Aureimonas sp. SA4125: one gene and its partners. The main gene of each other region encodes a partner of the protein of the gene in region 2 in a complex. Links are inferred from orthologs where the notes say so. Each region holds a gene or a part of one and is shown on either strand. Other genes may lie near its edges.

What was found.
Region 1: the proteins of accD (region 2) and Sa4125_RS18235 are in contact, whole or in part, in a solved structure (PDB 8UXZ), measured with the Escherichia coli proteins. The link is inferred for Aureimonas sp. SA4125 from one-to-one orthologs.
Region 3: the proteins of accD (region 2) and accB are in contact, whole or in part, in a solved structure (PDB 8UXZ), measured with the Escherichia coli proteins. The link is inferred for Aureimonas sp. SA4125 from one-to-one orthologs.

What each region holds. Positions count from the first base shown.
Region 1 is NZ_AP025032.1:3,843,790-3,851,056, reverse strand. Bases 334-3,166 are described here. They hold Sa4125_RS18235 (acetyl-CoA carboxylase carboxyltransferase subunit alpha), read left to right. Parts: upstream 334-1,189; coding sequence 1,190-2,143; downstream 2,144-3,166. Other genes in these bases: Sa4125_RS18230 (murein L,D-transpeptidase family protein), read left to right, coding at 2,454-3,166; Sa4125_RS18240 (site-specific tyrosine recombinase XerD), read left to right, coding at 334-1,018. In the rest of the region: Sa4125_RS18245 (hypothetical protein), read left to right, coding at 1-20; more of Sa4125_RS18240, read left to right, coding at 17-333; more of Sa4125_RS18230, read left to right, coding at 3,167-3,458; preprotein translocase subunit SecA, read right to left, coding at 3,826-6,513; Sa4125_RS18220 (peptidylprolyl isomerase), read left to right, coding at 6,902-7,267. UniProt on the Escherichia coli protein: Component of the acetyl coenzyme A carboxylase (ACC) complex. First, biotin carboxylase catalyzes the carboxylation of biotin on its carrier protein (BCCP) and then the CO(2) group is transferred by the carboxyltransferase to acetyl-CoA to form malonyl-CoA.
Region 2 is NZ_AP025032.1:4,720,075-4,727,318, reverse strand. What follows is about bases 4,435-7,244. They hold accD (acetyl-CoA carboxylase, carboxyltransferase subunit beta), read left to right. Parts: upstream 4,435-5,287; coding sequence 5,288-6,202; downstream 6,203-7,244. Other genes in these bases: Sa4125_RS22345 (folylpolyglutamate synthase/dihydrofolate synthase family protein), read left to right, coding at 6,267-7,244; trpA (tryptophan synthase subunit alpha), read left to right, coding at 4,435-5,213. Also shown: Sa4125_RS22380 (SprT family zinc-dependent metalloprotease), read left to right, coding at 1-746; Sa4125_RS22375 (hypothetical protein), read left to right, coding at 842-1,393; Sa4125_RS22370 (phosphoribosylanthranilate isomerase), read left to right, coding at 1,390-2,076; trpB (tryptophan synthase subunit beta), read left to right, coding at 2,073-3,323; Sa4125_RS22360 (CBS domain-containing protein), read left to right, coding at 3,323-4,378; more of trpA, read left to right, coding at 4,380-4,434.
Region 3 is NZ_AP025032.1:2,191,282-2,198,574, reverse strand. What follows is about bases 890-3,748. They hold accB (acetyl-CoA carboxylase biotin carboxyl carrier protein), read left to right. Parts: upstream 890-2,010; coding sequence 2,011-2,487; downstream 2,488-3,748. Other genes in these bases: accC (acetyl-CoA carboxylase biotin carboxylase subunit), read left to right, coding at 2,501-3,748; Sa4125_RS10200 (DsbA family protein), read left to right, coding at 1,008-1,763; Sa4125_RS10205 (M48 family metalloprotease), read left to right, coding at 890-973. Outside these bases: more of Sa4125_RS10205, read left to right, coding at 1-889; more of accC, read left to right, coding at 3,749-3,850; aat (leucyl/phenylalanyl-tRNA--protein transferase), read left to right, coding at 3,858-4,526; Sa4125_RS10180 (DUF2155 domain-containing protein), read right to left, coding at 4,466-4,948; Sa4125_RS10175 (NADH:ubiquinone oxidoreductase subunit NDUFA12), read right to left, coding at 5,116-5,496; Sa4125_RS10170 (isoprenylcysteine carboxylmethyltransferase family protein), read right to left, coding at 5,602-6,171; Asp-tRNA(Asn)/Glu-tRNA(Gln) amidotransferase subunit GatB, read right to left, coding at 6,421-7,293. UniProt on the Escherichia coli protein: This protein is a component of the acetyl coenzyme A carboxylase complex; first, biotin carboxylase catalyzes the carboxylation of the carrier protein and then the transcarboxylase transfers the carboxyl group to form malonyl-CoA.

The DNA of each region.
Region 1 (7,267 bases), 870 kb from region 2 along the record:
TCATGCCGCTGCGTCCATGACGGGTGGAGAGAAGGGCAGGCCGAGCCCGGCAGCGCGGCCCGCCAGCCGTGACGGCGTCGACATCGAGACCTTCATCGAGATGATGGCGGTGGAGCGCGGCGCTGCGGAGAACACCTTGTCCGCCTATCGCCGCGATCTCGACGACAGCAGCGACTTTCTCGGCTCCCGCGGGACGAGCCTTGCCGCGGCATCGAGCGACGACATCCGGGCCTTCGTCTCCGATCTCGCCGCGCGTGGCTTCGCCGCCTCCAGCCAGTCGCGGCGGATGTCCTCGCTGCGCCAGTTCTACAAGTTCCTCTACGCCGAGGGCATGCGCGGCGATGATCCGACCGGGCCGATCGAGACGGCGCGCAAGGCACGCCCGCTGCCAAAGATCATGAGCGAGGACGAGGTCGACCGCCTGATCGACGCCGCCGCGGCGTCGGCGGCCGATCCAGACGTGACGGGGGCGGCGCTCGCCCGCGCGCGGCGGCTGCATGCCCTCGTCGAGCTTCTCTATGCGACGGGCCTGCGCGTCTCGGAACTCGTCAGCCTGCCGCGTTCGGTGCTCCGGCCGAAGAATCGGCTGGTGATCGTTCGCGGCAAGGGCGACAAGGAGCGCATGGTGCCGATCGGCGAGCGTGCCCGCGACGCGCTTGCGGGTTTCGCAGAGGCGCTTGCGGCGCTGAAAGCGCCCGGCATGCCGTCTCCGGCCGAGCAGCCCTGGCTGTTTCCGGCTCTGTCGGAAAGCGGTCATCTGACCCGCCAGGCCTTTGCCCGCGACCTCAAGGCATTGGCGGCGCGCGCCGGGATTCCCGCTGCGCGCGTTTCTCCGCACGTGCTGCGGCATGCCTTCGCCAGTCATCTTCTGCAGAACGGCGCCGACCTCCGGGCCGTGCAGGAGCTTCTCGGCCATGCCGACATCTCGACGACGCAGATCTATACCCATGTCCTGGAAGAGCGCCTGATCCGCCTCGTCACCGATCATCACCCGCTGTCGGAGACGAGCCGCGACTGACCCCGCACCGCGGCCCGGCTGGCGGTCGACGGCATTTCTTGACAAGACGCGGGCACATCGTCAGTTTGCGCCGCACTCTGACCCGCCTTCCGCCGGCGGCCGACAAGCCCCGCTGACCTCACGAGAGGTGCCGGGGATCTCCCTGTGTCGAAAGGACGGCTTCGGTCGCTCATGCACAACTATCTCGACTTCGAAAAGCCGGTCGCCGACCTTGAAAGCCAGATCATCGCGCTGAAGGGGATCGGCGAGAACAAGGATGGCGTCGACGTCACCGAGGAGATCCAGCGGCTCGAGAAGCGGTCGCACGATGCCTTGCTCGACCTCTACAGAAAGCTGACGCCCTGGCAGAAGACGCAGGTCGCCCGTCACGCCGACCGGCCGCATTGCCTCGACTATGTCGAGCGGATGATCACCGACTTCACGCCGCTGGCCGGCGACCGCTTCTTCGCCGAGGACCACGCCATCATTTCCGGCTTCGGCAGGTTGGACGGGCAGTCGATCGCGATCATCGGCCAGGAGAAGGGGTCTGACACCCAGACCCGGCTGAAGCACAATTTCGGCATGGCCCGCCCCGAGGGCTACCGCAAGGCTGTCCGCATCATGGAGATGGCCGAGCGTTTCGGCATTCCGGTCCTGACGCTGGTCGACACGGCCGGTGCCTATCCCGGCATCGGCGCCGAGGAGCGCGGCCAGGCCGAGGCGATCGCCCGCTCGACGGAGGCCTGCCTCAACCTGAAGGTGCCGCTCGTGTCGGTGATCATCGGCGAGGGTGGCTCGGGCGGTGCCATCGCGCTGGCAGCAGCCAACCGGGTGCTGATGCTGGAGCATGCCATCTACAGCGTCATCTCGCCGGAAGCCGGCGCTTCGATCCTCTGGCGCGACGCGACACGGGCGCAGGACGTTGCCCAGGCGATGAAGATCACCGCACAGGACCTGAAGGGCTTCGGCGTCATCGACGAAATCGTGCCCGAGCCGATCGGCGGCGCGCATCGCGATGCCGGTGTGGCGATCGACACCACGGCAGAGCGCATCCGGGCGGCGTTTGCGGAACTGACGCCCCGCGATGGCGCGACGCTGCGGCGCGAACGCCGCGAAAAGTTCCTGGCGATCGGCCGGAATTTGTAAGTTCGCCAGGGCCGCTCGTCCCCTTTTGCGGCGATCGTGGCAGAACCGCCACGCTCGTGACCTAGCGTTACCGCTCGACCTTCGTCACAATGGCGTCGTCCTTGTGGGATCGAAGGGCGTATTCCGCGGCCGGGGCTGCGATGTTAACGCATCGTTAGGGCCCGCGGAGTCAAAACAAGAGACAAATTGTCTGAGTCCGAGCAAGGGTTTGCCAGGGTTCGGGCTGGTGCCAGCGGTCTGTGCGGCCGTGGGGCAGGATGGATGCAAGGGGCAGCGGGGTTGAAGCCCCCTGCCGAACAGGGGGACGGGCATGCTCGTCAGACGTCTGATCACTGCCGCCGCGCTCGCGGTCAGCCTGTTTGCCGTCTCGGCCTGTCAGCCGGGCGCCGATTTCGGCGACCTGATGGGACCGCAGGCGCCGGTTCCCGCTGCCCTCATCAAGGTGATGAAGACCAAGGACATGGGGCTGACGTCGCCGATCCTGGTTCGTCTGTTCAAGGAAGAATCCGCGCTCGAGGTCTGGAAGCAGAAGTCGAGCGGCAAGTACGAACTTCTGAAGACCTACTCGATCTGCGCCTGGTCCGGAAAGCTCGGGCCCAAGAAGGCCGAAGGCGATCGCCAGGGGCCCGAGGGCTTCTACACCGTCGTGCCGTCGCAGTTGAACCCGGGCTCTCAGCACCATCTCGCCGTCAACATCGGCTATCCCAACGCCTATGACCGCTCGCACGGCTTTACCGGCCAGAACCTGATGATCCACGGCTCGTGCAATTCGTCCGGGTGCTACGCCATGGACGACTGGCAGGTCGAGGAACTCTACGCGCTCGCCCGTGACAGCTTTGCCGGCGGTCAGCGCTCGTTCCAGATCCAGGCCTTTCCCTTCCGCATGACACCGAAGAACCTTGCCCGGCATCGCCAGTCCGAGCACTACGCGTTCTGGAAGATGCTGAAGGAGGGGTCGGACCGTTTCGAACTCACCAAGCGTGTGCCGAATGTCGGCGTCTGCGAAAAGCGCTACGTCTTCGATCCCCTGCTGGAGCCCGGCCAGACCCTCCTGCCGGCAGGGCCCTGCCCGGTGGTCGAGGAGACCGTCGAGGTCGCCGCCAAGCGCCTGTCCGACCAGGCCGAGGAAGACAGGCTGTTTGCGCAGATGAAGCCGCACGAATTCGCGCCCGTCTCGACCTTCAGCTACAAGACCGGCACGCCGATCACCGCCGATGCCTATGCCGCCGAGCAGCACCGCCGCGAAGGTTTCGACCGTTTCGGCAAGCCGCTGAAGACCCGCAAGGCGACCGTTTTCGACGGCTTCACGAAGTAGTCCCGGCCGGGCCGCGCGTCGCCGGACCGCGTCGGCGGCCGGCCGTTCGCATGGTCATGGCGAGCCGACCGAACGCCAAGGCGCGGGATGGGCTGCGGACCTCCTCCCGCGGCTTGCCCCGTCGGAGTGCTCGGCCGACGAGCGCCGCAGCGAAGCCGTCGCGCTCAAATCGTCCTTCGTTGCCGGCACCGCGCCGGAAAGCGCCGCGCCACCGGCACTTCCCAGCCAGCGACGCCGATCGAGGCGGGACAAGGCCGGTTGCCGGCTCCATCCCGCATTCCGAGGGCGGCAACGCTTCAGTCAGCGCATAAAAAACCGGGACGCTGCCGCCCCGGTCCTTGAACGTGCCGCCTGCCGGCTCCCGCTCTCAGGCGAAAGCGCCGTGGCAGTGCTTGAACTTCTTGCCCGAGCCGCAGGGGCAGGGCTCGTTGCGACCGACGACACCCCAGAGGCTTGGATCCTCGTTGTCGGCGGACAGGCCGGTGGCATCGTCCTCGCCGGTCGTGGCATCGATGTGATGCGCCGTCATCATCGGCAGCAGATCGTCCTGAGACTGCTGCTGCTCATCCTGCCGCACGACCTCGACGCGCATCAGCTGCGCGGTGGTGCGCTCGCGCAGATGGCCGAGCATCGTCTCGAAGAGCTCGAAGCCCTCCGATTTGTACTCGTTCAGCGGGTCGCGCTGGGCGTAGCCGCGGAAACCCACGACCGAGCGCAGGTGATCGAGGTTGACCAGATGTTCGCGCCAGAGAAGGTCGATGGTCTGGAGGACGACCGACCGCTGGATGTAGGTCATCATCTCCGGCCCGAAACGCTCGGTCTTCTCGGCGAAGATGGCGTCCGCGGCGTCGAGGATGCGTTCGCGGATGACGGTCTCGTCGATGCCTTCCTCGTCGGCCCATTCCTTGATCGGCAGATCGAGGTTGAGAAGCTCCAGGCACTCCTCGCGCAGCTCGGCGGTCTGCCACTGCTCGGGATAGGCGCGCTCGGGAATATGTCGGGCGACGGCGGCCTCAATGGTCGCCTGGCGCATGTCGGTGACCGTCTCCGTCAGCCCTTCCGCATCCATCAGTTCGAGCCGCTGCTCGAAGATGACGCGGCGCTGGTCGTTCATCACGTCGTCGTATTTCAGAAGGTTCTTGCGGATGTCGAAGTTGCGCGCCTCGACCTTCTTCTGCGCCTTCTCCAGCGCCTTGTTGATCCAGGGGTGGACGATCGCCTCGTCCTCCTTCAGGCCGAGCCGGGTCAACATGGTGTCCATGCGCTCGGAGCCGAAGATGCGCATCAGGTCGTCCTGCAGCGACAGGAAGAACTTTGACCGGCCGGGATCGCCCTGACGGCCGGAGCGGCCGCGCAGCTGGTTGTCGATGCGCCGCGACTCGTGCCGCTCGGTGGCCAGAACGTAGAGGCCGCCGGCAGCCAGCGCCTGATCTTTCAGGCGCTTGATGTCGGTCCGGATCGCCTCCTCGGCGGCGGTCCGCTCCGGGCCCTCCGGCATGTCCTTCAGTTCGTGCTCGATGCGCATGTCGGCATTGCCGCCGAGCTGGATGTCGGTGCCGCGACCGGCCATGTTGGTGGCGATCGTCACCGCGCCGGGCACGCCCGCCTGCGCGACGATATAGGCCTCCTGCTCGTGATAGCGGGCGTTCAGCACCTGAAAATTCTTCAGCCCGCCCTTGGCCAGCCGCTCGGCCAGCATTTCGGACTTCTCGATCGAGGTCGTGCCGACGAGGACCGGCTGGCCGCGGCCAGCCGCCTCGTTGATCTCGTTGGCGATCGCCTTGAACTTCTCGTCCGCCGTCCGGTAGACCTCGTCGTCCTCGTCGATGCGCTTGACCGGCAGGTTCGTCGGGATCTCCAGCACATCGAGGCCGTAGATGTCGCCGAACTCGGCCGCTTCCGTCGACGCCGTGCCGGTCATGCCGGCAAGACGCTCGTACATGCGGAAATAGTTCTGGAAGGTGATCGAGGCGAGCGTCTGGTTCTCGGGCTGGACGGTGACGCCCTCCTTGGCTTCCAGCGCCTGGTGCAGGCCTTCCGAATAGCGCCGGCCCGGCATCATGCGGCCGGTGAACTCGTCGATGATGACGATCTCGTCGTTGCGGACGATGTAGTCCTTGTCGCGCTGGAACAGCGTGTGGGCCTTCAGCGCGTTGTTCACATGGTGGACGATCGCGACGTTCTCGATGTCGTAGAGCGAGGCGCCGACGAGATGGCCCGCCGATTCCAGCAGACGCTCGAGCTTCTCTGTGCCGTCCTCGGTGAACGAGACCTGGCGTTGCTTCTCGTCGAGCTCGTAGTCCTCGGGACCGAGCTGCGGGATGAAGGCGTCGATGGTCTTGTAGAGATCGGATCGGTCGTCGAGCGGGCCGGAGATGATGAGCGGCGTGCGCGCCTCGTCGATCAGGATCGAGTCGACCTCGTCGACGATCGCGAAGTGATGGCCGCGCTGCACCATCTGGCCGCGCTCGTACTTCATGTTGTCGCGCAGGTAGTCGAAGCCGAGCTCGTTGTTGGTGGCGTAGGTAATGTCACAGGCATAGGCGGCGCGACGCTGGTCGTCCGAGAGGCCGTGCGTGATGATGCCGACGGACATTCCGAGGAAGCGATAGACCTTGGCCATCCATTCCGCGTCGCGCGTGGCGAGATAGTCGTTCACGGTGACGACGTGCGCGCCCTTGCCGGCAAGCGCGTTGAGATAGACGGGTAGGGTCGCGACGAGGGTCTTGCCCTCGCCGGTCCGCATCTCGGCGATCGACTTGCGGTTCAGGACCATGCCGCCGATCATCTGGACGTCGAAATGGCGCATGCCGAGAGCCCGCTTGGCGGCTTCGCGCACTGTCGCGAAGGCCGGAACGAGCAGGTTGTCGACCGGGGTGCCGGCGGCGATCTGGGCTCGGAACTCGTCGGTACGGCCGCGCAGCGCCTCGTCGCTCAAGCCTACCAGCGAGGCCTCGAGCGCGTTGATTTCCCGCACGAAGGGCTCGAAACGTCGAACAACCCGATCGTTCGACGAACCGAGCAACTTGCGGGCGATGCCGCCGAGACTGACCATGAACAGGCCTTTCTAAAGATGAATCGAGACGCTTGCCGGTGGAGGGATCTACCGACGAGCGGCCGCAAAGCGGTCCAGACCTTGCCCCAACCGATCACGAGGCAGTGCCGCCATGCCGGCTTGCCGAAGCCAATTGCGCAGCAGGATCAGGGGCTTGCGTATCGTTCCGGCATAAGGCCCGTCCCCTGTCTGCCTGGGTCGCGACAGGGGCGCGGCTGGACTTTGACGACGCGAGAGAGATAAGAGGGGGGCAAAGCGATGTCAACGCCGCAGAGAGGCGCGCTCCGGCCCTTAAAAGACCGCAAAGCCAAGACTTTCAGAACCCGTTTTCAGGAAGATCTGGCAACGGGCGCCGGCTTCTTACCCCGAGATGACCCGAGGAACCTTCATGACCAAGACCATCAAGCTTCTGCTCGCCGCAACCGGCCTATCCCTGATGACGCTGGCCGTCCCGTCGCTGGCCGCCGATAGCGATGTCGTCGCCAAGGTCGGCGACCAGTCGATCACGGCAGGCGATCTCGACCTGGCTGCGCAGGATCTCGGCGAGCAGTTCAGCAAGCTGCCGCCCGAGCAGCGCAAACTCGCCGTCCTCTCGGCGCTGATCGACATCAAGTCGCTGGCGCAGGAAGCCGAGAAGGCCGGAATCGCGAAGGACAAGGTCGTCGAGGCGCGCATCGCCTTCCTGCGTGAGCGCGCTTTGCACAATGCCTATTTCCAGAAGCAGGGCGTCGACGCCATCACCGATGACGAGCTG
Region 2 (7,244 bases):
CCCGTCCGCCGGCTCCAGCAAAGCCTGGCAAGCCCGAGACGCTGCCGGCGATGGTCGAGTTCGCGTCGCAGAGCCTGCCGCTCGTCGTCCGGCGCAATCCGCGCGCCAAGCGGCTGATCATGCGGCTCTCGCCAGGCGCGACGACGCTTTCCGTCACGGCTCCACCCAGAATGTCGGCAAAGGTCATTCTGGACTTCATCGAGCGTCACAAGGGCTGGGCCGAAAGCCGCCTCGGCGCCGCACCGGCGCCGGTGCGCATCGCCGAAGGCGCGCTGCTGCCGTTTCGCGGCGGAAGCTTGCGGATTGCCCATGCGCCCGGCCACCGCGTCTCGCGTTTCGAAACGGGCCCGGGCGAAACGGTTCTGCATGTCGGCGGCGATCCCCAGCATCTCGCCCGGCGGGTCGTCGACGCGCTGAAGCGCGAGGCCCGGCGCGACCTGCAGGGGGCCGTCGATCGCCACGCCGCCGCCGTCGGGCTGAAGCCGGCGGCGCTGACGCTGAAGGACACGACCAGCCGCTGGGGCTCGTGCACGGCCGACCGGCGGCTCGCCTTCTCCTGGCGCATCGTCATGGCGCCGCCTGCCGTGCTCGATTACCTGGCCGCGCACGAAGTGGCGCATTTTCGCCAGATGAACCACGGCCCGAAGTTCTGGGCGCTGTGCCGGGATCTCTGTCCCGACATGGATCATGGGCGCGCCTGGCTGAAGCGCGAGGGCGCGGGCTTGCACGCCATCGTCTTTGACTGACGCAGCGTCAGGTCTATAGTCGTGGCTCGACCGGGACCGGGAGGCCGACCGTGTGGCAAGCTCTCATCGCTGGGCTGGCGATCTACGCTGCCGGGATGACCGCCCTGGCCTATGGCCGCGCGGGCGGCAGGCTGCGGCTGTCAAAGGTCACCACGCCCTTCGCCGAATTTGACGCGCGGCGCTTTCGCGACCTGACCCGCGTCAGGATGTTCGAGGCCGTGACGAAGGTGCTCAACCGACGCGACGTCGAGACGGTCGCCGGTGCGAAGCTGGCGGGCCATGCGCAGCCGGACATTGACCCGCGCGTGCTCGTCTATGCCGGCTGGAACATGGTGGCTGACGCCTTCATGGGGCGGTTCAAGGTGCCGCCCTCGCCGGAGAGCTTCGCCACGGCGGCGCTGACGCTCGGCAGCCAGAATGCCGAACTCGTCAAGCTGTACTTCGATATCTACGCCGCTATCTTCCGCTATGACAAGGAAGTGACCCGGGCGCTGGCGCTGGACTATGTTGCGCGCGCTCCGTCGCTCTGCGACAGGATAGACCCCGCCCGCCACCACGACTGGCACCGCCGTTTCGACACTTTGGACGGCATTCTCGATATATCGGGCCTGACGCAGGCCGAAGAACAGACCAGTGGCTCGCCATGACCCCTCTCGACATCAAGATCTGCGGGCTGAGGACGCCGGAGACCATTGCAGCGGCGCTCGAACGGGGTGCGAGCCATGTCGGCTTCATCCATTTCGAGAAGAGCCCGCGCCATCTTTCGGTCGCGCAGATGGCCGCGCTGCGGCCTCGCGTCGCGGCGCCTGCAAGGCTGGTGGTGGTCACCGTCGATCCCGACGATGCCACGATCGAGGCGATCGCCGACTGGGTGCGGCCCGACATGATCCAGCTGCACGGCCACGAGACGCCCGAACGGGTCGCCGAGATCCGCCAGCGCACCGGCATTCCCGTGATGAAGGCGCTGTCCATCGGCACTGCCGGCGATCTCCAGACGATCGACCGTTATCGCGGCATCGCCGACCGGATTCTCCTCGACGCCAAGCGACCGAAAGGCTCGGTCCTGCCCGGCGGCAACGGCGTTTCCTTCGACTGGGCGCTTCTCGCCGCGCTTGACGCTGGCGCCGAATACATGCTCTCCGGAGGGCTCGATGCCGGCAACATCGCCGAGGCGCTGAGCCGGACGCAGCCTTCCGGACTCGACGTGTCGTCGGGCGTCGAAAGCGCCCCCGGCATCAAGGACACCGGCCTCATCCACGGCTTCTTCGACGCCCTGGATCAGGCCCGAATGAACGGGGCAGGCCTGCACCCGGAACGGAGCGCCTCGTGAACCAGACCCCAGCCCCGAATTCCTTCCGCGCCGGACCCGACGAAGAGGGCCGCTTCGGCATCTATGGCGGACGTTTCGTCGCCGAGACGCTGATGCCGCTGATCCTCGAACTCGAAGAGGCCTGGAACGAGGCGCGCGTCGACCCGGAATTCCTGGCCGAGGTCGCCCATCTCAACAAGCACTACACCGGCCGCCCGTCGCCGCTCTACTACGCCGAGCGACTGACGGAGGAACTGCGCGGCGTCGCGGCGGCGCAGGGACTCGACGGCGGCGCAAAGATCTACTTCAAGCGCGACGAGCTGAACCACACCGGCAGCCACAAGATCAACAACTGCCTCGGCCAGATCCTGCTCGCCCGCAAGATGGGCAAGACGCGGATCATCGCCGAGACGGGCGCCGGCCAGCACGGCGTTGCCGCCGCCACGGTCGCGGCGCGCTTCGGCTTTCCCTGCGTCGTCTACATGGGCGCGACCGATGTCGAGCGGCAGTCGCCGAACGTGTTTCGCATGAAGCTGCTCGGCGCCGAGGTGGTGCCGGTGACGTCGGGCCACGGCACGCTGAAGGACGCGATGAACGAGGCGCTGCGCGACTGGGTGACCAATGTCGACTCGACCTACTATCTGATCGGCACCGCCGCCGGCCCGCATCCGTACCCTGAGCTCGTGCGCGAGTTCCAGTCGGTGATCGGCCGCGAGGCGCGCGAGCAGATGCTGGAGATGGAAGGCAGGCTGCCGGATCTCCTCGTCGCCGCCGTCGGCGGCGGCTCGAACGCCATCGGCCTCTTCCACCCCTTCCTCGACGACAAGGACGTCGCGATCGTCGGTGTCGAGGCGGGCGGCAAGGGGCTCGACGGCGAGGAGCACTGCGCCTCTTTGACCGCCGGCTCACCGGGCGTCCTGCACGGCAACCGCACCTATCTGCTGCAGGACGGCGACGGCCAGATCAAGGAGGGCCATTCGATCTCGGCCGGCCTCGACTATCCCGGCATCGGGCCCGAGCATTCCTGGCTGAAGGATACCGGCCGCGTCGAATACGTGCCGATCATGGACACGGAAGCGCTCGAAGCCTTCAAGATGCTGACCCGCACCGAGGGCATCATCCCGGCGCTGGAGCCGGCGCACGCGCTCGCCGAAGTGATCAAGCGCGCGCCGAAGATGGGGCGCGACCAGATCATCGTGATGAACCTCTGCGGCCGCGGAGACAAGGACGTGCACACGGTGGCGAAGCATCTCGGGATGGCGATCTGATGTCGTACAGTCTATCGAAACCGTATGATCATTTTGAAACTTCGGAGGAGATCCTTGAAGAGGTCCAATTAGCTTTGGAAGGCGGTGCGGAGCCTGTAGATATTACGGTCAGAGAATTTTTGTGGTGGTTTGATGCGCAGCGCAGAGGGCCTAGCAAAGTCGCTTGGATCAATAGCCTTTTAAATACATACAATTTAGTTACTGTTCCTGACTATACGGAAACGTATATAGACGATGTAATTCAAATTTGCTTATTTAAACCAGATAAATCTGAAGAATCAGTCGCAGTAGAGGCGGTTTTTGAGCAAGCTTCAATTAACTTTACTGACCCATTGCTACGTGTTGGGTCGCTTCCATCAGCGTCAACTAGAATGATAGTGGTTGCACCTGACGACTCTATAGGTCGAGCAGTAACATTAATGATGACTCACGACTTTTCCCAGCTTCCAGTGCTCACAACACCCCGTGAAATTAAGGGCATCATTTCGTGGAGATCCATAGGAGAGCGCCTTGCGTCAGGCGTGGGCGGGAAGACGGTGAAGGACTTTATGGATTCGGCAGTTATCATCAATAAAAATAGCTATTTGTTCTCCACAATCCGACAAGTAATCGATAATGAATACGTTCTCGTTAGAGATACTGATCAGACATTGTCTGGTATTGTAACAACTACTGATCTTAGCTTACAGTTTCAACAGATTACTGAGCCATTTTTGCTTCTTAATGAGATTGAAAGCCAAATAAGAATTATTTTACAAAAATGGATAAAATGCGATAATTTTACACTAATCAAAATTTTGAATCTAACTGACAAATATAATAGTGTATATGATTTAACATTTGGCCAGTATCTTAGGATCTTCCAAAATGTCGATATAATCCCAAATCCGTTTCCTCTTAATATTGATAGAACTCAGTTCTGCTCAACCCTTGATGCAGTAAGAGTTGTACGAAACGAAGTGATGCATTTTAGTCCAGATCCGATGCCGGACTCTACCCTGCCTATGCTTCGCAAGACATCCCGTTATCTCCAAGTTTTACAGACAATGGCTTAAAATGACCACACGCATCGAAGACCGTTTCGCCAGCCTCAAGGCCGAGGGGCGCCCGGCGCTGGTGACCTTCCTGATGGCGGGCGATCCCGATGGCGAGACCGCGTTTGACATCATGGCCGCCCTGCCGGCCGCGGGGTCGGACCTGATCGAGCTCGGCATGCCCTTCTCCGATCCCATGGCCGACGGGCCGGCGATCCAGAAGGCGGGGCTTCGGGCGTTGAACGGCGGCGAGACGCTGCGCAAGACGCTCGCCACCGTCGCGCGCTTCCGCCAGGGCGACCAGGCGACGCCGATCATCCTGATGGGCTATTTCAACCCGATCTACGTCTACGGCGTCGACGCCTTCGTCGCGGCGGCACTGGCGGCCGGCGTCGACGGCCTCATCGTCGTCGACCTGCCGCCGGAGATGGACGACGAGCTCTGCCTGCCGGCGCTCGCCCAGGGCCTCAACTTCATCCGCCTGGCGACGCCGACGACCGACGACAAGCGGCTGCCGGCCGTCCTCGCCAACACCTCGGGCTTTGTCTACTACGTCTCGATCACCGGCATCACCGGGGCGGCCGCGCCCGATGCCGGCAAGGTCGGCGCGGCGGTGGCGCGGATCAAGCGCCACACGGACCTTCCGGTCTGCGTCGGCTTCGGCGTGCGCACGCCCGAGCAGGCGAACGCCATCGGCCACGCTGCCGACGGCGTCGTCGTCGGCTCGGCGCTGATCGGGGCGATCGAGGCGACGCTGGAGGAGGGTCGCGCGACGCCGGGGACGAAGGAGGCCGTGCTGGATCTCGTCCGGGCGCTTGCCAGCGGCGTGCGCGCGCCGAGCCTTGCAGAGGCCTGAATTAAAGGCCATGTGACGGCGATGAACGCTCCGGCTTGCCGCCGCCGCTCGCTCCGCCAAACGGGAAGAACCGCTTGAACTGGATCACCAACTACGTCCGCCCGAAGATCACCAGCCTCCTGACGCGCTCGGAAGTGCCGGAGAATCTCTGGATCAAGTGTCCCGAGACCGGCGAGATGGTCTTTCACAAGGACCTCGAGGCCAATCAGTGGGTGATCCCGACTTCGGGCCATCACATGCGCATCTCCGCCCGCGAGCGGCTGAAGCATTTTCTCGACGACGGTGCGGTCCACGCGATCGAGCTGAAGAAGGTCGCGGTCGACCCGCTGAAATTTCGCGACGAGCGTCGCTATACCGACCGCCTGAAGGACAGCCGGGCGAAGACCGGCATGGAGGATTCCATCCTCGTCGGCACCGGCACGATCGAGGGCCTGCCGATCGTCGCGGCGGTGCAGGATTTCTCCTTCATGGGCGGCTCGCTCGGCCTTGCCGCCGGCGAGGCCATCGTCACGGCGGCCGAGACGGCGGTCGCCGAGCACCGGCCGCTGGTGCTGTTCGCCGGCTCCGGCGGCGCGCGCATGCAGGAGGGCATCCTGTCGCTGATGCAGCTGCCGCGCACCACGGTCGCGGTCGAGATGGTGAAGGAGGCAAAGCTTCCCTACATCGTCGTCCTCACCAACCCGACCACCGGCGGCGTCACCGCCTCCTACGCCATGCTGGGCGACGTCCATATCGCCGAGCCGGGCGCCCTCATCGGCTTTGCCGGGCAGCGCGTCATCGAGCAGACGATTCGCGAAAAGCTCCCCGAGGGGTTCCAGCGGGCGGAATATCTGATGGAGCACGGCATGGTCGACATGGTCGTCCATCGCCACCAGATGAAATCCACCATTGCGAGGCTCCTGAAGCTGCTGACCAAGACCGCGGCGCCCCTGGCCGACGTCGACACTGCGCCGAGCGAGATGCCCGTCGAGGCGATCGAGGCGGCATGAGGTCGGCCTTGCCGGGGCGCCTGCGCCCGATCACGCTCAGGGTGGACCAGACGAGGACATGACCATGACGGGGCTCGCCGCTGCCGAGATCGACCGGCTGCTGCTGAAGCATCCCAAGGGTTTCGATCTCGCCCTCGACCGGATCCGCCGGCTGCTGACGCGCCTTGGCGATCCGCAGCGCCAGCTTCCGCCGGTGCTGCACGTCGCCGGCACCAACGGCAAGGGATCGGTCGTCGCCTTCTCGCGCGCCATCCTCGAGGCCGACGGCAAGTCGGTGCACACCCACACCTCGCCGCATCTCGTCAACTGGCACGAACGCTACCGTCTCGGCCAGGTCGGCGGCGGGCGGCTCGTGGAGGACGCGGTGCTGGCCGAAGCGATCGCGCGAGTCGCCAGGGCCAATGCGGACGAGCCGATCACCGTCTTCGAAATCCTGACGGCCGTGACATTCCTGTTGTTTTCCGAGCATCCCGCCGACGCGGCGCTGGTCGAGGTCGGCCTCGGCGGCCGCTTCGACGCGACAAACGTCATCGAGGCGCCCGCCGCCTGCGTCATCAGCACCATCTCGCTCGATCACCAGTCCTTTCTCGGCGACCGCGTCGAGCTCATCGCGGCGGAGAAGGCGGGGATCATCAAGCGCGGCGTGCCGGTCGTCGTCGGCCATCAGAGCGAGGCGGTGGCCGCCGAGGTCATTCGTGCCGCCGCCGTCCGGGCCAAAGCGCCGCTCCTCCTCTATGGCGAGGATTTCTTTGCGTTCGCCGAGAACGGTCGTCTGGTCTACCAGGACGACCACGGTCTCCTCGACCTGCCGATGCCGCGCCTGCCCGGCCGCCACCAGATGACGAATGCCGCCGTGGCCATCGCCGGACTCCGGGCGGCCGGCTTCGACCCGAGCGACGCCGCCATCGCCACCGGCATCCTCGCGGCGGAATGGCCAGGACGGCTGCAGCGCCTGACGGCCGGGCCGCTTGCGCGGGCGGCCGTGCCGGGCACCGAGATCTGGCTCGACGGCGGCCACAATCCCGGCGCCGGCCTCGTCATC
Region 3 (7,293 bases), 2.5 Mb from region 2 along the record:
GGGCGCCGGTGTCGCCGTGGCAGGCGCTGCGACCGGGTCTTCCAACGCGGCGCGGGCGGGCTCAGGCCTTGCGGTTGGCGGCGGTACGGCAGCGCTGCGCGGGCTTCAGGCCTATCAGAGGTCCGAAGAGACCACGGCCGACCGCTCGGCGCTGGTCTATCTCGAAAAGGCCGGCCAGTCCGGCAAGGGATTGATCCAGAGTTTTGAGGGGTTGGAACGGGCCAATCTCCTCTCGGGCGTCTCGCCGCGGCGCTACATCACCTCCCATCCCGCTCCCCGCGACCGCATCGTGCGGCTCCAGGATCTCGCACGCCAGAGTCCCTACTACGACCGCAAGGACGATCCGGCCTTGCAATTGCGCCATGATCTGGCCCGCGCGAAGATCGCGGCCTATGGCGAGGGCGCGGGTGCCGTCAGGCGGATGTTCTCGAAGGATTCGCGGGGTCTTGCCGCAACCTATGGCGAGGCGATTTCCGCCCATCTTTCGGGCTCGCCGGCGATCGCGCTGCAGAAGATCGACGCCCTGATCGCCAAGGATCCGAAAAGCCCCTGGTTTCACGAAATCCGCGGCGAGATCCTGATGGAGGCCGGCAAGGCCAAGGAGGCGGCCGTCGCCTTTACCCGCGCTGCCAAGCTCGACCCGACGAAGTCCGGTCTTCTCCAGGCCTCGATCGGCCAGGCCATGGTCACCGGGGGCGATGCCGACGACATGAAAAACGCCATCGCCATCATCAAGAAAGGGCTGCAGTCGGACCCTTCGAATGCCAGCGGCTATCGATTCCTGGCTATGGCCTACGGGCGAATAGGCGATGATGCCTCGGCCGAACTCGCGATGGCGGAGGCTCACTGGCAGGCCGGGGCCCTCCTCGACGCACGGATCTTCGCCGCACGGGCGCAAATGAAGCTGAAACCCGGGTCGCCGCAGTGGCTGCAAGCCCAGGACATCATTTCCACCAAGAGCTCATCGAAGTGACCGTGAGATTTCCGGTCCAAAAAGGAACGCCATCTTGATTCGAAAGTCTCTCCTCGCCGCGACGGCCGCAGCCTTGGCCCTGGCTTCCCCCGTCCCGGCGATGGCCCTCACCGCGGGCGAAAAGACCGACATCGAAGCCGTGGTCCGGGACTATCTCATCCGCAATCCGGAGGTGCTGCTCGAGGCGATGGACGCCCTGCAGGCCAAGCGACAGGTCCAGGAACTGGCCGAGCAGAAGGAAGCGATCGCGCTGGCCGGTCCGAATCTTTTCGCAACGCCGGCCGGCACGGTCTTCGGCAATCCGCAGGGAGACGTGACGATCGTCGAGTTCTTCGACTACAATTGCGGCTACTGCAAAAAGGCAATGACCGACATGCAGGCGCTGGTGGAGGCCGATCCGAAGCTCCGATTCGTCCTGAAGGAAGTTCCGGTCCTCGGCCCCCAGTCGATGGAGGCGAGCCAGGTCAGCCTGGCCTTCAGGCATGTCGCGCCGGAGCGCTATGTCGATTTCCACATGAAGCTCCTCGGGCTGAAGGGCGTCGCAAACGCCGACAGCGCCCTTACCGTCGCCGAGGAGCTCGGGGTCGACGAAGCGGCCATCCGCACGGCAATGACGTCGCCGGAGGTCGAGGAAACGCTGAAGGAGGATGCGCGCATCGCCGAGCTTCTGAAGATCACCGGCACGCCCTCCTACGTCCTTGCCAACGAGGTGGTGCCCGGCGCCATCGGCATGGAGGGCTTGGCCGAGAAGATCGCCAACGTCCGCAGTTGTGGTAAGACCGCCTGCTGAAGGCTTTACCGCGCGGCCGATCTTTCGGCTTTTCGAAGCGGGCGGCTCGGTCTATACACGGCCGATCTTGCCGCTGTCCGCGTGTCGGCGCGTCGACATCGGTTCTCATCAAGAGTTTCGTCATCGTAGGCTGGTAGCGATCGCGTAACGGCACGGCCTGGGCAGGCGCCTCTTCGATGCGGGCCCGTGAATGCGTTCGGGTCCGCCCGCAGTCCCCCGGCAGTCCGGCCAGGTTCAAAGGTAAAGCATGTCCACCAAAGACAACATCATCGACCGCGGCCTTGTTCGCGAGCTGGCCGATATCCTGAACGACACGGATCTGACCGAGATCGAAGTCGAGCAGGGTACGCTGCGCGTGCGCGTCTGCCGCCAGAAGGAATTCGGCGGCTATCCCGCCCAGATGCACATGGCACCCTTTCCGCAGCAGGCAGGCTACGCGCCGGACATGCAGTCGGCCCCGCCTGCGGCGGTGGTGGCAACCGGCCCCGAGGTTGGCAGCGTGCCCTCGCCCATGGTCGGCACGGTCTATCTCGCCTCGGGACCCGACGCCAAGCCTTTCGTCGAGATCGGCCAGACGGTCGTCGAGGGCGAGACGCTCCTGATCATCGAGGCGATGAAGACCATGAATCAGATCCCGGCCCCGCGTGCCGGCAAGGTCAAGAAGATCCTCGTCGACAATGCCCAACCGGTCGAGTACGGCGAACCGCTCGTCGTCATCGGCTGAGGCGAGAAGCACGATGTTCAAGAAAATCCTGATCGCCAATCGCGGCGAGATCGCCCTCAGGGTACTGCGCGCCTGCAAGGAACTCGGCATCCCGACGGTCGCCGTGCATTCGACGGCCGACAACGCCGCCATGCATGTCCGCCTTGCCGACGAGAGCGTCTGCATCGGCCCGCCGCCGTCGCGCGACAGCTATCTGAACATTCCGCAGATCCTGGCGGCCTGCGAGATCACCGGCGCCGACGCGGTGCACCCAGGCTACGGCTTCCTGTCGGAAAACTCGCGCTTCGCCGACATTCTGGACGCGCACAAGATCACCTTCATCGGCCCGACCGCCGAGCATATCCGGATCATGGGCGACAAGATCGAGGCCAAGCGCACGGCCAAGCGCCTTGGCATCCCTGTCGTGCCGGGCTCGCCCGGCGCCGTCACCGACGACGTCGAGGCGGCGAAGATCGCCAAGGAGATCGGTTTTCCCGTCATCGTGAAGGCTTCCGCCGGCGGCGGCGGACGCGGCATGAAGGTGGCGCGCACCGCCGAGGATCTGTCGCTGGCACTTGCCACCGCTCGCACGGAAGCGGGTTCAGCCTTCGGCGACGACGCGGTCTATATCGAGAAGTACCTGGAGAAGCCCCGGCATATCGAGGTGCAGGTGTTCGGCGATGGCGCCGGCAATGCCATCCATCTCGGCGAGCGCGACTGCTCGCTGCAGCGCCGTCACCAGAAAGTCTGGGAAGAGGCGCGTTCGCCCGCCCTCTCCGACGCTCAGCGCGACAGCATCGGCATGATCTGCGCCAATGCCATGAGCCAGCTGTCCTACCGCGGCGCCGGTACGATCGAGTTCCTCTACGAGAACGGGGAATTCTACTTCATCGAGATGAACACGCGGCTGCAGGTCGAGCATCCCGTGACGGAGGCGATCACCGGGCTTGATCTCGTGCACGAGCAGATCCGCGTCGCCGCCGGGGTCGGCCTGTCGCTGAAGCAGTCGGAAGTGGTCTTTTCGGGACACGCCATCGAATGCCGCATCAATGCCGAGGATCCAGCGACGTTCGCCCCCTCGCCCGGCACCATCACCCACTACCACACACCGGGCGGCCTCGGCGTGCGCGTCGATTCGGGCATCTACCAGGGCTATGTCATCCCGCCCTTCTACGACAGCCTGATCGGCAAGCTCATCGTCTCCGGCCGGACCCGGCAGGAATGCATGATGCGGCTGCGCCGTGCCCTCGACGAGATCGTCGTCGATGGCGTCAAGACGACGCTGCCGCTGTTCCGCGACCTCGTCGACAATGCCGACATTGCCGCCGGCAACTACGACATCCACTGGCTGGAGAAGTACCTGGCCGACAAGCAGCCGCACTGAGCCGGCCATGGCCAGGCGACGGGACCAGCGCTTCGAGATCACGCCGGGGATCCTGCTGAAGGCCTATGCCTGCGGGATCTTTCCCATGGCCGAGAATGCCGACGATCCGGGACTGTTCTGGATCGATCCGGAAGAGCGGGGCATCATCCCGCTCGACAGCTTTCACGTGTCGCGCAGCCTGAGGAAGACGATCCGCCGCGGCACGTTCGAGATGCGCTACGACAGCGCCTTCCCGGCCGTCATCGACGCCTGCGCCGAGCCGGCGCCGGGCCGGGCGAACACCTGGATCAACGCCGAGATCCGCAAGCTGTACCTGCAGCTTTTTCAGAACGGGAATGCGCACTCGGTCGAAGCCTGGCGCGACGGCCATCTCGTCGGCGGGCTCTACGGCGTCAGCCTCGGGGGCGCGTTTTTCGGCGAGAGCATGTTTTCGCGCGAGACCGACGCCTCGAAAGTGTCGCTGGCCTTTCTCGTCGAACGCTTGCGTCTTGGGGGATACCGCCTGCTCGACGCACAGTTCATCACCAGCCATCTTGCCCAGTTCGGCGCGGTCGAGATCTCGCGCGCGGACTATCACGAAAGGCTCGAAGAGGCGGTCGCCCTGCCCGCGACCTTCTATCCGGCGGGCGGGGGCACGGCCGAATCGCTCTTGCAGCCGGTCAGCCAGACGTCATAGACCGGGTGCTCGACGGCGTTGAGGCCGGGTGAGTCGGCAAACATCCAACCGGTAAAGATGCGCCTGATCTGGCGGTCCAGGGTGATCTCGTCCACCTCGGTGAAACCGTCGGTCTGCGGCGGCACGCTGGGCGGGCTGGTATAGCAGACGCGCGGCGTCACCTGCAGGGCACCGAACTGCACCGTTTCGTCGATATAGACATCGAAGGACGTAATCCGCCCGGTGATCTTGTCGAGACCGGAAAACTCGGCGACCTTGTTCTTCACGCGCTCTGCAGGCGGAGCGGGCGTCGCCGCGCCCTCGCCGGGCGCAGGAGCGTCGCTGGGCGCCGGGGCATCGATCGGCGGCAGCAGGAGTTCCTGCGCGCCAACTGCGATCGTCAGGGCCGATAGGGCGAGCAAGGTGGCGGGAAGCAGTCTCATCAGTCATTTCCTGCGGCGAGAATCTCTCTGCCGCGGTGGTGGCCGGCAGAGCCGACCGAAATATGACGGGATCGAAGATCCGCGCCCTTCTCCCGATACAGCGGAAAAGCTCCGATACGACGGAACCGCACGCGACTGTCCGGATGCCGGGGCGGCCGCTGAGCCTGTCAGGGCTGCCAGGCGTCGTAATCGCCCGTGACGCGTGGCCGCTCGGAGGGGTTGAGCAAGGATCCCTTCGGGCGATAGGCAGCGGGCGTGCCGGTCCGGTTGGCCTGGTGCGCCTTCTGCCAGGTGCGGGGCGTGTAGGTCTCGCTGGCCGGGGCGACGTCGACGCGGTGATGCATCCAGCCATGCCAGCCGGGACCGATGGCGGAAGCATCGGCCGGACCGTTGTAGATGACCCAGCGGCGCGACCCGTCGGCATTCTGATAATAGATGTTGCCGCGCTCGTCCTCGCCGACCTTCTTGCCGAAGCGCCAGGTATGGAAGCGGGTGCCCATCGTCTGGCCCTGCCACCATGTGAAGATTTCGAGAAGGGTCTTCTTCATTGCCGCGATCCGCCTTTTGGTCGACGGCTTTATGGCGCCGCCGGCGCCGATTGTCCACCCGCGCAGGGCGGCCCCACGGGCGGAGGGGCCGATTTCGGCATGTCGTCAGAGATAGCGCGGAACCCTTGCCGCATAGCGTCGGTAGCGATCGCCGAACCGGTGGCGCAGCGCCGCCTCCTCCGGGCGAACGACGAGGAGATGCAGTGCGAGGAAATAGGCCGGCAGCAGCGCCAGCGCCCACAGGCTGGTCGCCGCGACGCCGACGCCAAGGAAGAGCAGCAGCATGCCGAGATAGATCGGATTGCGGGTCGAGCGAAAGAGGCCATCGGCGACCAGCACATCGGCGACGCGCCTGGCGTCCTGCGTGGTCGCATGTCGCTGAAGCGTGCGGGATGCGGCCCGCATGATGCATTCGGCCGCGATCACCAGAGCGACACCCGCGGCGAGCCATCCCAATACGGGCTTCAAGGCCGACCCGGTGGGAAGCAGCCATTCGAGACCGGCGCCGAGCGCCGAGAGCCAGACAAACAGCGAGGACGGCGTGACACGCGCCGATGACGGTCCCGCCCCGGTTCCGGTCTCGCTTCGCCTCGCAGCGCGGCGCCGCATGACGAGCCCGTGCACCGCGATCAGCAAGGCGCTCGAGGCAAGGATGATCGGGCCGTAATAGTTCAAGAACAGGCTCCCGTCGTCAGTCGACCGACGTGTTCTAGCCGTTCCTCCGTGGTCGGTGCGTTAATGTTTCATTCATCATTAACGGCGGCCCCATTGCCGGCGATGACGCCTGGACATCAGGCGTCCATGGGTGGGACGTCGCCAAGGCTCCGGCGCACATTCTGCGTCGGCATACGCCGCGCCGCCACTGCCGAGTTGGCGGCAAAGCCCTTCACGCCTTGGACGTGATCATCACGAAAAGGCTGGCGGCTACTCCAGGCCCAGCCGATCCTTGACCAGCTGGTTGACGACGGCCGGGCTCGCCTTGCCGCCCATGGCGCGCATCGCCTGGCCGACGAACCAGCCTGCAAGTGTCGGCTTCAGCTTCGCCTGCTCGACCTTGTCGGGGTTCGCGGCGATGATGGCGTCCACCGCCGCCTCGATCGCGCCGGTGTCGGTGACCTGCCTCATGCCGCGCGATTCGACGAGTTCGGCCGGGTCGCCGCCCTCGGTGAAAACGATCTCGAACAGGTCCTTGGCGATCTTGCCGGAGATCGTCTCGGCCCGGATCAGGTCGAGGATCGCGCCGAGCTGGGCGGCCGAAACCGGAGTCTCGTCAATGGCTTTGCCGGCCTTGTTCAAGGCGCCCAGCAGGTCGTTGATGACCCAGTTCGCCGCCTGCTTGGCGTCCCGCCCCTTGGCGACCGCCTCGAAATAGTCGGCGATCGCCTTTTCCGAGACGAGGATGGAGGCGTCGTAGAGCGACAGGCCGAGATCGGCGACGAAGCGGGAACGCTTGTCGTCGGGCAGTTCCGGCAGGTGCTCGGCGAGCGCGGCGACATAGGCGTCGTCGAATTCGAGCGGCAGAAGGTCGGGATCGGGGAAATAGCGGTAATCGTGCGCGTCCTCCTTGGAGCGCATCGAGCGCGTCTCGCCCTTCGCCGGATCGTAGAGCCGCGTCTCCTGGTCGATCGTTCCACCGTCCTCGATGATCTCGATCTGCCGCCGCGCCTCCGCCTCGATCGCCTGTCCGACGAAGCGGATGGAGTTGACGTTCTTGATCTCGCAGCGCGTGCCGAAGGCGCCGCCGGGACGGCGGACCGAGACGTTGACGTCGGCGCGCATCGAGCCTTCGTCCATGTT